3 regions of the Pseudomonas sp. FFPRI_1 genome follow, and region 3 is predicted to be linked to each of the others. Evidence: predicted binding sites of a transcription regulator. Region 3 holds the regulator's gene; each other region holds the start of a gene.
What was found. The regulator FliA, encoded in region 3, starts transcription of late flagellar genes. The targets are predictions, from matches to a motif close to CTAAAGTTTNNNNNNNNNNNGCCGNTAA.

Region 1 (4,086 bases), 2.0 Mb from region 3:
GCCGCGTCGATCTGGTCAATGAAGGCGTCGATGTAGCCTTGCGCGTGCGCGAGCACGGTGATGAGGACCCGCTGCTGGTCACCCGCCGCCTGCGACCGGCGCAGACCGTGATGGTCGCCACCCCGGCCTTTGTCCGCGAGCACCCGGTGGAGCATCCCGAAGACTTGCGGCGCCTGCCATTGCTCGGTGCCCTGGAGGCCGATCGCCTGCTGCACCTGCGCCTGCTGGATCAACAGGGCAATACCTGCGACCTGGCCCTGGAGGCACGCCTGGGAATCGACGACTTCATTGTCCGTCGCGCCTGCGCCCTCGCAGGCCTGGGCTGTACGGTATTGCCAATGCTGTATTGCGAAGAAGAACTGGCCAGCGGCCAGCTGGTCCAGCTGCTGCCGCAATGGTCGTTGCCCGGCGGCTGGCTGCAAGCGGTGTATCCTCACCGACGGGGTGTCCTGCCGGCCGTACGGGCCTGGCTCGAGCACCTGAGCGAATCCTTCGAGAGCTGCGGAGAACGACTGCTGTGAAAGCCCGAACCCTGGATGAACAACAAGTGGCGCAATTCTGCCTGGCCCTGCCGGGCGCGCGGGAAGACTACAAGTGGGGTGGCGTGCGGGTGTTTTCGATTGCCGGCAACAAGATGTTCGCCGTACAGAACCTGCGGGGCGACTCCCTGGCATTCAAGGTCGACCAGGAACTGTTTCTCGGCCATGTCGACCGCCCGGGCATTGCCCCCGCGCCCTACCTGGCCCGGGCGCACTGGATCATCATGTCCAGCCCCTACCCGCTGGATGCAGCAGAGCTTGAGCAACTGCTGCGGCGCTCCCACCAATTGGTGGTGAGCAAGCTGCCCAAGCGGGTACAGGTTGCCCTGCTGCTCTAGAACAGGCTCGGCAGCTGGCTTTGCACAAACAGGCGGTCGATCCAGAACACCTGGTGCAGGGCCACGATCAGCCAGAACAGCGTCTGGTAGGAAACCTTGCGGGTCTTGTGGCGCAGCAGTTGCTGGGCCAGCAAAGCGCCGGGCCAGCCGCCAGCCAGCTCCAGCGCATGCAGGACATTCTCTGGGGTGCGCGGGCCCTGCGCCTGGGCGCGGCGCTTGTCGTGCCAATACACAATAAAGGTCAGCAGGCTGACCGCAGCGTAGATCGCCAGGGGCAGGATCGACTCTCCCTGCCACCACAAGGACAGCGAACCGTACAGCGGCAACGCGCAAAGCACTGCGAACACCAGCAGCTTGGCGCGCGGATTCTGAATACGTGCGCCGCGGCTGGCGCCCTGTTCGTTGCGTGCCGCCTTCACGCTTTGGCCGCCGCCCAGTCGACCCAGCCGAACTGCCAGGTCGCCAGGATCAGCAGGCCGAAGGCGATGCGATACCAGGCGAACGCTGCATAGCTGTGGCTGGCAATGAACTTCAGCAAGCCCTTGACCGCGATCATGGCGAAGATGAACGCGGTGATGAAACCGATGGCGAACACCGGGAAATCATCAGGCTGGAACAGGTGACGGTATTTGTAGCCCGAATACACGGCCGCTCCGACCATGGTCGGCATGGCCAGGAAGAACGAAAACTCGGTGGCGGTCTTGCGTGACAGGCCGAACAGCAGCCCGCCAATAATGGTCGAGCCTGAGCGCGAAGTACCCGGGATCATCGCCAGGCACTGGGCGCAACCGATCTTCAGGGCATCCTTCCAGGTGATCTGGTCGACGTTCTCGGCGTGCACCTGATGCTGCCGGCGCTCGGCCCAGAGCATGATGATGCCGCCAATCACCAGGGCCGTGGCGACGGTGATGGGATTGAACAGGTAGGCGTGGATCAGGTCGGCGAAGATCACCCCCAGCACCACCGCCGGAAAGAAGGCGATCAGCAGGTTGACGGTAAAGCGTCGGGCCTTGGGCTGGGTCGGCAAACCCAGCACCACATCGAGGATCTTGCCCCGGAACTCCCAGACCACCGCCAGGATGGCCCCCAACTGGATGATGATGTTGAAGGCCATCGCCCGCTCACCACCGAAGTCGAGCAGGTCGGCCACGATGATCTGGTGCCCGGTGCTGCTGATGGGTAAAAACTCGGTCAGGCCTTCGACGATCCCGAGTATCAATGCCTGCGCGGCGGTCCAAAGATCCATCAATCCCCCATGAGGCGATGCGCTTGGCATGCCTCTTCTTCTAAGTATTCAAGACGTTCACTGCGAGACGAGCGTAGCCGAGAATTCGGCGCCCGTAAGATCAACACAAACCCATGAAAATTCTGTGAAAACTGCAGAAATGTTCAGGTTTTGCCTCAAGGCGCCGAAATCCTAACAGACAGGCGCAAAATGCGCCGCGATGTTATTGGACTTCCGTAGGGTTGGCGCTAAGGGGCAGGCATGCTTGGATGCTCGCGGCCTTTTATGACAAGAACAAGAATCTGGAGTGACCGGATGATAAACAGCTTACGCAAGATCTCCATCAGTCAGCGCCTGTGGCTGATTCTGGTCGTCGCGGTACTGACCCTGGTGGCCCTGGGCCTGATGATGCTCAAGCAGACCCACAGCGACCTGTACCAGGCCAAGGCGCAGAAAACCCAGCATGTGGTGCAGACTGCCGCCGGCGTACTGGACTATTACCACGGCCTGGAAGCGGCCGGCAGCCTGAGCCGCGAGCAGGCGCAACAGCAGGCGCTGCTGGCGATTCGCGGGCTGCGCTACAACCAGAACGACTACTTCTGGATCAACGACCTGACGCCAGTGATGATCATGCACCCGGCCAACCCCAAGCTCGATGGGCAGAACCTGGCCGCGATCAAGGATCCGGACGGCTTCGAGGTGTTCAACGAGATGGTCAGCCTGGCCAAGGCCAAGGGCGCTGGCATGGTCGACTACCGCTGGCCCAAACCCGGGGCCGAGCAGCCGGTGCAGAAGACCTCCTATATCCAGCTGTTCCAGCCCTGGGGCTGGATCATCGGCTCCTGGGTCTACATCGATGACCTGCAGCAGGAATTCCGCGCCCAGGTACTGCGGGCCTCTACCATTGGCCTGGTGATCGCCCTGCTGATGACGGCGCTGGTGGTGCTGATCCTGCGCAGCATCGTCAATCCGCTGCGCGAGACGGTGCACGCCATGGCCAACATCGCCAGCGGCGAGAGCGACCTGACCCGCAGCCTGGATACCCACGGCCAGGATGAAGTCACCGAGCTGGCCCGGCACTTCAATGGCTTCAGCGCCAAGCTGCGTCGGGTGGTCATGCAGTTGCAGGACAGCGCCGGAGCCCTGGAGCAGTCTTCCAGCGAACTGGGCAGCAACGCTGCCGAGGCCCAGGAACGCAGCCAGCAGCAATCCCAGCAGATGGAACAGGTGGCCGCGGCCATCAGCCAGGTCAACACCGGCGTCCAGGACGTGGCGAAGAACGCCGAGCATGCCGCCGAAGAAGTGCGTGAAGCCGAGGCCCAGGCCCAGCAGGGCCAGGTCAATATCGACGGCAGCCTGCAACAGATCGATCAACTGTCGGGGACCATCGACCAGGCCGTGGAGGTGATCCGCACCCTGGCGGCGGAAAGCACCCAGATCGGCAGCGTGCTGGAGGTGATCCGCTCAATTGCCGAACAGACCAACCTGCTGGCCCTGAATGCGGCCATCGAGGCCGCCCGGGCTGGCGAGCAGGGACGCGGCTTTGCCGTGGTCGCCGATGAGGTACGCCTGCTGGCCCAGCGCACCCAGCAGTCCACGGCGGAAATCCAGGGCATGATCGAACGCCTGCAGAACCACTCGGAAGCGGCAGTCAAGGTCATCGGCGACAGCAGCCGGGCCTCGCAACTGACCATCGAGCAAGCCGGGCTGGCCGGCGCCAGCCTGAGTGCCATCGGCCAGGCCCTGCGCACCCTCAACGGCCTGAATGCCTCGATTGCCAGTGCCACCCTGCAGCAAGCCCATGTGGTCGAAGACATCAACCACAACGTCGGCCAGGCTGCCGGCCTGTCCCAGGGCACGGCCTTGGCCGCCCAGCATTCCAGCGCCGCCAGCCGGCATCTCAAGGAACTCTCCGAACAGCTCAACGGCCTGCTCCGGCAATTTCGCGTCTGAGCCCCGCAACCGCCCGAAAACCCGCCGAGCA
Region 2 (4,086 bases), 3.7 Mb from region 3:
CGCCCTTGCATCCCGCGCCCATGGAGCCGCGGTTCTTTATCAAGCGGGTGCCGCAATCTCTGAGTACCGTGCTGGGCTCCGGATTGATCGTCGGTTCGTTCTACGGCCTGGCGCCGCTCTATGCATCGCAGCAGGGGCTGAGTACCGAGCAGGTGGGCCTGTTCATGGGGAGCTGCATCTTTGCCGGGCTGGTGGTGCAGTGGCCATTGGGCTGGCTGTCCGACCGTTACGATCGGGCGTTGCTGATCCGCTGTTTTGCATTGTTCCTGGCGGTTGCCGCGTTGCCTCTGGCGATTCTGCCTGAGGTGCCGTTGGAGGTGCTGTTTGTCCTTGGCTTCCTCTGTTCCCTGGTGCAGTTCTGCCTCTATCCACTGGCGGTGGCATTCTCCAATGACCACGTCGAAGGAGACCGGCGAGTGTCGTTGACCGCGATGCTGCTGGTGACTTACGGCGTGGGGGCGAGTATCGGCCCGTTGGCGGCGGGGGTGCTGATGAAGCTTTTCGGCAGCCAGATGCTCTATGCCTTCTTCAGCTTCTTCGCCGTGGTCCTGGTGTGGCGGATACGGCCGAAGGCGGTGACCAATCTGCACCAGGTGGACGATGCGCCGCTGCAGCACGTGGCGATGCCGGACAGCATGTCCAGCTCGCCCCTGGTGGCGGCTCTTGATCCGCGGGTGGACGAGCAGGTGGTGCAGGATCAGATGCAGACCACTCCAGGCCCAGACGCTGCGCCGGCCACGGAATCTGCGCCAGAGGGCGATCAGGTGCCGGATGAGGTGCCGCCGGAGGATCCGGCTAGCGCAGATTTCAGTGGTGCCAGGCCCTAGTGGCAAAAAAAACGGGCAGTTGCCGCAAGGCACTGCCCGTTTTCATTGGCGCCTGATGATCACATGTCGTCTTTGTCGAAGCGCCGTGCTTCACGCTGCAACTGATAGACGAAGCGCTCGACCTGGCGTTGTACCAGGCCGCTCATGTTGTGGAAGCGCACGCCGGCAAAGGTGGTGTCGATTCGTTCCTCGTGGTGCAGGTAACGCAACTCGACCGGCGCTGTCATGCTGCCGAAGGGCAGGGCGGCGATAAAGCGCTCGTAGACCTGGCCCAGTTGCAGGCGCGAGGAGATGTCGCCGTCGAAGCGCAGTTTGCAGCCGGTGGCGGAAATATCCAGCAGCTTGCCGGTCAGGGGCGACTTGAGCTTTTCACCGCCGAGTTCGATATCCACCAGCTGCGCCAGCTTCAATGCCGCGCGGAAGGCGTTGCGGCGCTGGTGGTAGACCACTTCGTCCGGCAGGGTGGTGCGGTAGCACCGGCCATTGTTGGATTCGTCGAGAGTGGGGACGCCGTTGCTTTCCCAGGCGATGCGCACGCCTTCGTGAAAGCCTTCGACGCGAAACGGTTCCCCTGCCAGCATGAAGCGCTCGCCGTCGCGAGGAATCATCTCGTCAAGGGCGATCATGTTGCTGTCGCGGTCCACTTCCACCAGGTAGCTCTGAAAACGCTGGCTGCGCTCATGGAAAGTGATGATCAGCGGGTCGTGACTCTCTTGCAGCAGCCGCAGGTTGGAGGAAATCTCCAACGCAGTGGTGAACACCTTGGGTGGCTGCGGAGCATCTTCCGCGTTTGTGGCATTGAACACGGTTCATCAGTCTCCAGACAAAATACAACTACACGCAAAAACTGGCATTTTGCCAGCATGTTTCACGGCTGGGTAGCACGCTCTCATTTTTGACGGTCAAGCCTGACTGAGTGGGCGTGGCTTCGCAAGCATCGAGGTAGAGCCGCGGGCGTCGTATAGCGCAGGAGGTTCGCCACCGTTGAGGATCTTCAACTGGTTGGCAGTGGTGGCTTGTTGAATCTGGATCGAGCGGCCATTGAGTTCGTTGGCGGCTTGGCAATCGGCGAGCAGTTGAGTCAGCGTGCTGCCTTGCTCAAGCAGTTGCTCGCCCAGGCTCGAGTGGCTGGCCAGTTGCTCGAGACCCTTGCGATTGGGTGGCAGGTCCAGGCTGGCAAGGATCTGCGTGCGCTTGCGGCCATGCTGTTCCAGCAATATGACCAGGGCTTGCTTCTGCGCCAGGATATCCTCCAGCAACGGCATGTCGCGGCCGTGCAGGGCAATGGACTCGGCCCGCAGCAGCTCCAGCAGCTGTTGCGCTGGAGCTAGGTCATCGTTGATCAGTTGCAGTAGGTTGGTGTCGTGCATGGCTGGCCTTGGGGATTAAGCGTCCAAAAGCCTGGCGCGAGCCTGGGGCTAGCGCTGGGCTTCGAAGTTGAGCAGTTTGCTGGCTATACGGTTGCTGTCGACCTTATAGCTGCCATCGGCAATGGCTTGCTTCAACTCGGCCACTCGGGCTTTGTCGACAGCAGGCTGATCGCGCAGCTTGTCAGTGATTTTCTGCAACTGTTGAGCCTCATTGCTGAGGTGAACCGATTCCCCGCTTTTGCTGGTCTCGGCGGCGCTTGCCAGCGGTGCGGACTTGTCGGCATCGCCGATATCCTTGCTGGTGCTGGTGCGCGTACTGCCTGTCAGTGAAGGGGAGCTGTTTAAACGGCTGAAGTCGATGACCATGATGAAGAAAACCTCTGGGTATTTGGACGCTTGCCATGTTTTCGGCCATACCCTGAAAAACTTTAGGCTCAATTGTCGACAAGCCAGCTCAGGTATCTGCGACCCTCTTTCGGCCACAGTTTAGGGAACGAGCGGGGGGAGCGCCAGTCATCTACATGGCGACTTCCACCTGTCCGGGCGCGGTAACTCGGGCCTTGATCACCCGCTGCGAGTTGAGGTTCTTGACTCGGATCTGCTCGCTCATGCCGCCGTTGGACAGTGCTTCGCCGGGCATCCGCACATTCAAGGTGCCACTGCGGGCCGAGATCACCACCTGATCGCCTTTGCGTACGACTTCAGCCTGCTCCAGGTGGGCCAGGGTGATGAGTTGGTCGGCGACCATTGGTCGGACAAGTTTCTGCCCAATGGCCTGGTCCACCGAGGTCAGGTAGCCCTGGTTGCTCAGGCTGATGTCCCGTTCCCGGAGTACCACGTCGTCGGGTTCGATGATGCCGGCGCGCTTGAGCGGGCGCGAAGTGGTGACCACTTCGCGAAACAGCTTGACCTGGGCCGGCACGAATACGGTCCAGGGAGAGGTGCCTTCGCAGCGTACCTTGACCGTGACCCGTCCCAGCGGTTGTGCCGGGCTTTCCAGGCTCGCTGTCAATTCCTTGTCGCACGCAGGCATGCGCATGCGAGGATCCAACTGGTTGACCTGGATTTCATAGCGACCTTCCGTTTGACTGGTTGCCAGGTAGTCTTCTACCGTGAATTCAAGAAACCCCTGAGTGACGCCGATAAGTAGATCAGGCAGGGTGACCGAATCAGCAACGGCAGGGCCGCCAGGGTTTAAAATGCACAACGCCGACAGCCCGCAGAGCAATGCGCGGTAGGGGGATGTCAGGCGTCGGAAAAATGTCGTTTTGGCGTTCATAACAGTTAAAAAGCAAGCCTCGTGCCGTTTAGCATTTAACGGGCGTCGGATCTTAAAGCTTTGGGGAGTCTGGGCATGGCTGGTGTAATGGATTCGGTAAACCAGCGCACGCAATTGGTTGGGCAGAATCGCCTGGAGCTGTTGCTGTTCCGTCTGGACGGTGGGCAGCTCTACGGGATCAACGTATTCAAGGTTCGCGAGGTGCTGCAATGCCCCAAGCTGACTTTGATGCCCAAGTCCAATCCTGTCGTGTGCGGTGTCGCGAATATTCGAGGGGCGACCATTCCGATCCTGGATCTGGCGATGGCTACGGGGGCTGGCGGGTTGCAGGATCAGAGCAATCCGTTCGTCATCATCACGGAATACAACACCAAGACCCAGGGATTCCTGGTGCGCTCGGTGGAGCGTATCGTCAACATGAACTGGGAAGAAATCCATCCGCCGCCCAAGGGCACCGGACGCGATCATTACCTGACGGCAGTGACCCGGGTCGATAACCAGTTGGTCGAGATCATCGACGTGGAGAAGATACTGGCCGAAGTCGCGCCCACCTCCGAGGCGATCTCGGTGGGCGTGGTGGATCTCGAGACCCAGCACAAGGCTGTTTCCC
Region 3 (4,086 bases):
CCCTGGTGAGCATGGACAGCTACCGCATCGGTGCCCAGGAGCAGCTCAAGACTCTGGGCCGCATCCTCAATGTGTCGGTGACCCACGTCGATCCCGGCCAATCCCTGGCCCAGGCCCTGGATCCGCTGCTGCGCAAGCGTGTGGTGCTGATCGACACCGCGGGCCTGCAGGCCAGTGACCCAGCCTTGCGCATGCAACTGGAAAGCCTGGCCGGTCGGGGGATCCGTTCGAAGAATTACCTGGTGCTGGCCACCACCAGCCAGAAGCAGGTGCTCACCGCTGCCTACCACAGCTACAAGCGCTGCGGCCTGGCCGGTTGCATCCTGACTAAACTGGATGAGACAGCCAGCCTGGGCGAGGTGTTGAGCCTGGCCATCAGTCATGAACTGCCGGTGGCCTACCTGACCGACGGCCCGCGGATTCCGGATGATCTGCACCTGCCTCGGCGGCACCAGCTGGTGAGCCGCGCGGTGAGTGTGCAGATGCAGGAGGAGCCGAGCGAGGAGGCCATGGCCGACATGTTCGCCGATCTTTACCACAGCCCGTCCAAGCGGGTGGGCTGAGGTAATCATGAATAGATTGCAGTGTATCTACATCGATGGTCTGCCATGCATTGTTCCGATGGTGAACGCGCAGCCAGTTATGTGGCCCCGTCTAAGTAAGACAAGGTAAAGAAAGAACATGGGCAGCATGCATCCCGTACAGGTGATCGCGGTGACCGGCGGCAAAGGTGGCGTCGGCAAGACTAATGTGTCAGTGAACTTGTCCCTGGCTCTGGCTGAGCTCGGTCGGCGGGTGTTGCTGCTGGACGCCGACCTGGGCTTGGCGAACGTCGATGTCCTGCTGGGCCTGACCCCCAAACACACCCTGGCCGATGTCATCGAGGGGCGCTGCGAGCTGCGCGATGTGCTGCTCCAGGGGCCTGGCGGCATCCGCATCGTTCCGGCGGCCTCGGGCACCCAGAGCATGGTGCACCTGAGCCCCGCGCAGCATGCCGGCCTGATCCAGGCGTTCAGCGACATCGGCGACAACCTCGATGTGCTGGTGATCGACACCGCTGCAGGTATCGGTGACTCGGTAGTCAGTTTCGTGCGGGCGGCCCAGGAAGTGTTGCTGGTGGTCTGCGATGAGCCCACCTCGATCACCGATGCCTATGCACTGATCAAATTGCTCAATCGCGACTACGGCATGAACCGTTTCCGGGTCCTGGCCAACATGGCCCAGAGCCCTCAGGAAGGGCGCAACCTGTTTGCAAAATTGACCAAGGTCACGGACCGCTTCCTGGACGTGGCTTTACAATATGTCGGTGCAGTTCCCTACGATGAAAGTGTGCGCAAGGCCGTGCAAAAGCAGCGTGCGGTCTATGAGGCCTTTCCTCGTTCGAAGTGTGCATTGGCGTTCAAGGCCATCGCGCAAAAAGTGGATACCTGGCCATTGCCGGCGAATCCGCGCGGGCATCTGGAATTTTTTGTCGAGCGGCTCGTGCATCAGACAGCAGGACCGGTGTTATGAGTGCCAGCGGCTACAACCTCTACAAGAAGTCGGCACGTGACAGCCAATACGAACTGATCGAGCGCTATGCGCCCCTGGTCAAGCGTATTGCCTATCACCTGCTGGCGCGGTTGCCGGCCAGTGTTCAGGTGGAAGACCTGATTCAGGCCGGGATGATCGGACTGCTCGAAGTGTCGACCAAATATGACGCGAGCAAGGGGGCGAGTTTCGAAACCTACGCGGGTATCCGTATTCGCGGGGCGATGCTCGACGAGGTTCGCAAGGGCGATTGGGCACCGCGTTCTGTACACCGCAATACGCGGATGGTCAGTGACGCGATTCGCGCAATTGAAGCTAAAACCGGTCGTGACGCTAAAGATCACGAAGTTGCGGCCGAACTTCAATTGAGTCTCGACGATTATTACGGGATTTTGAACGACACCTTGGGCAGTCGGCTGTTCAGCTTCGACGATCTGTTGCAGGACGGCGAGCATGAAGGGCTGCACGAGGATGGCGCCAGTGCTCATCTCGAACCGTCACGGGACTTGGAGGATGAACGCTTCCAGGCTGCGCTGGCGGATGCGATTGCCAATTTGCCGGAGCGCGAGCGACTGGTGTTGGCGCTGTACTACGACGAAGAGCTGAACCTCAAGGAAATCGGTGAGGTCCTGGGAGTCAGCGAATCGCGGGTCAGCCAGTTACACAGCCAGTGCGCGGCCCGTTTGCGGGGGCGTTTGGGGGAGTGGCGAGCGCGCTGACAGTCAGTGTGGGGACACTGCGATCAGGACCGGTGAAGCAAGCGCTGCACCGGTCTTGCAGTATGTGCTCCATGCAGTCGTTGTGTGTTGTGCCGGATTGATTGAATGACGCGTCCAGGTGCTGGATGCGTTTAAGACTGCTTGGAGGTCGAATTGGACAAGAACATGAAAATCCTCATCGTTGATGACTTTTCAACGATGCGGCGGATCATAAAAAACCTGTTGCGTGATCTGGGTTTCACCAACACGGTCGAGGCCGACGATGGCACTACCGCCATTCCGGTACTCAACAGCGGGAGCATCGACTTTCTGGTAACGGACTGGAACATGCCGGGCATGACCGGTATCGATCTGCTGCGCCATGTGCGCGCCGATGAAAAGCTCAAGCACCTGCCGGTGCTGATGGTGACTGCCGAAGCCAAGCGCGAGCAGATCATCGAGGCTGCCCAGGCCGGCGTTAACGGCTATGTAGTCAAACCATTCACGGCTCAGGCGTTGAAAGAGAAGATCGAAAAGATCTTTGAACGCATCGGTTGAGATGCGTAGCCATTGGGCCACGGGGGAGCTATGGAGCATAACGAATCTTCACTGGGCGACTTTGAGTCGACCCTGAAAAAACATGCACTGGAACTGGTCGAGAGCCTTGAAAAAGGCAGGTTTGGCGAAGCGGTGCAATTGATCCATGAGCTCAATCAGACCCGTGACCGCGGCCTGTACCAGGAAGTGGGCAAGCTCACCCGCGAGCTGCATAGCGCGATCGTCAATTTCCAGATTGATCCGCACATGCCGCAAGCCGAGGAAGTTTCACAGATCACGGATGCCACTGAGCGCCTGTCCTATGTGGTCCGGCTGACGGAAGCCGCAGCCAACCGCACCATGGACCTGGTAGAGAGCAGCACCCCGCTGGTCAACGGCCTGAGCACTGAAGCCCAGGCCTTGAGTGCAGACTGGGGGCGCTTCATGCGGCGTGAGGTCGGCGCTGAAGAGTTTCGCGAACTGGCACGCCGGGTCGACAGTTTCCTGACGCGCAGCGAGCAGGAAACCCGTACCGTTTCCGGCCACCTCAACGACATTCTGCTGGCGCAGGATTACCAGGACCTGACCGGTCAGGTGATCAAGCGTGTGACCCAGTTGGTCACGGAAGTCGAAAGCAATCTGCTCAAACTCGTCTTGATGGCCAGCCAGGTCGATCGTTTCGCCGGCATCGAACATGACCGTGAATCGATCCTCGCTGAAAAAGATCCGCAAAAACATCTCGCCAAGGGTGAAGGTCCGCAGATTCATGCCGATAAACGGGAAGACGTTATGTCCGGTCAGGACGATGTAGACGATTTGCTTTCCAGCCTTGGATTCTAGGAGCACCCATTAATGAGCTTCGGCGCCGATGAAGAGATCCTTCAGGATTTCCTGGTTGAGGCCGGCGAGATTCTAGAGCAACTGTCCGAACAACTGGTCGAGCTGGAAAGCCGGCCAGATGATGCGGACTTGCTCAATGCAATTTTTCGCGGTTTTCACACTGTTAAAGGGGGCGCCGGCTTCCTCCAGCTCAACGAGCTGGTGGAGTGCTGCCACATCGCCGAAAACGTCTTCGACATCCTGCGCAAGGGTGAGCGGCGGGTCGATTCGGAACTGATGGACGTGGTGCTTGAAGCGCTGGACGCGGTGAACGGCATGTTCAGCCAGGTCCGCGAGCGCTCCGCAATCACCGCTGCGACACCTGAATTGCTGGCTGCCCTGGCACGCCTGGCCGAACCGGCCAGTGCCGCGCCGGCTCCCGCCGCCGTGGTGGAAGAGGTGGTCGAGGCCGTGGCCGAGCCTGAGGCTCAAGCCCCGTCAG

Region 1: a site for FliA is predicted at 2,266-2,293, ahead of ACZ5BO_RS18420 (methyl-accepting chemotaxis protein). Genes of this name have one in related genera too.
Region 2: a site for FliA is predicted at 2,602-2,629, ahead of flgM (flagellar biosynthesis anti-sigma factor FlgM). Genes of this name have one in related genera too.

The regions. Positions count from the first base shown of each region.
Region 1 is NZ_AP029168.1:4,152,975-4,157,060, forward strand. Features, by position in the region: gene ACZ5BO_RS18400 (LysR substrate-binding domain-containing protein) at 1-521, shown strand, start outside; gene ACZ5BO_RS18405 (MmcQ/YjbR family DNA-binding protein) at 533-877, shown strand; gene ACZ5BO_RS18410 (DUF1294 domain-containing protein) at 874-1,296, opposite strand; gene ACZ5BO_RS18415 (undecaprenyl-diphosphate phosphatase) at 1,293-2,123, opposite strand; gene ACZ5BO_RS18420 (methyl-accepting chemotaxis protein) at 2,421-4,055, shown strand.
Region 2 is NZ_AP029168.1:5,945,698-5,949,783, reverse strand. Features, by position in the region: gene ACZ5BO_RS26420 (MFS transporter) at 1-827, shown strand, start outside; gene ACZ5BO_RS26415 (flagellar brake protein) at 887-1,633, opposite strand; gene ACZ5BO_RS26410 (flagella synthesis protein FlgN) at 1,730-2,197, opposite strand; gene flgM (flagellar biosynthesis anti-sigma factor FlgM) at 2,246-2,563, opposite strand; gene flgA (flagellar basal body P-ring formation chaperone FlgA) at 2,715-3,476, opposite strand; gene ACZ5BO_RS26395 (chemotaxis protein CheV) at 3,552-4,086, shown strand, end outside.
Region 3 is NZ_AP029168.1:2,169,109-2,173,194, forward strand. Features, by position in the region: gene flhF (flagellar biosynthesis protein FlhF) at 1-563, shown strand, start outside; gene fleN (flagellar synthesis regulator FleN) at 682-1,512, shown strand; gene fliA (RNA polymerase sigma factor FliA) at 1,509-2,249, shown strand; gene ACZ5BO_RS09825 (chemotaxis response regulator CheY) at 2,415-2,786, shown strand; gene ACZ5BO_RS09830 (protein phosphatase CheZ) at 2,817-3,605, shown strand; gene ACZ5BO_RS09835 (chemotaxis protein CheA) at 3,618-4,086, shown strand, end outside.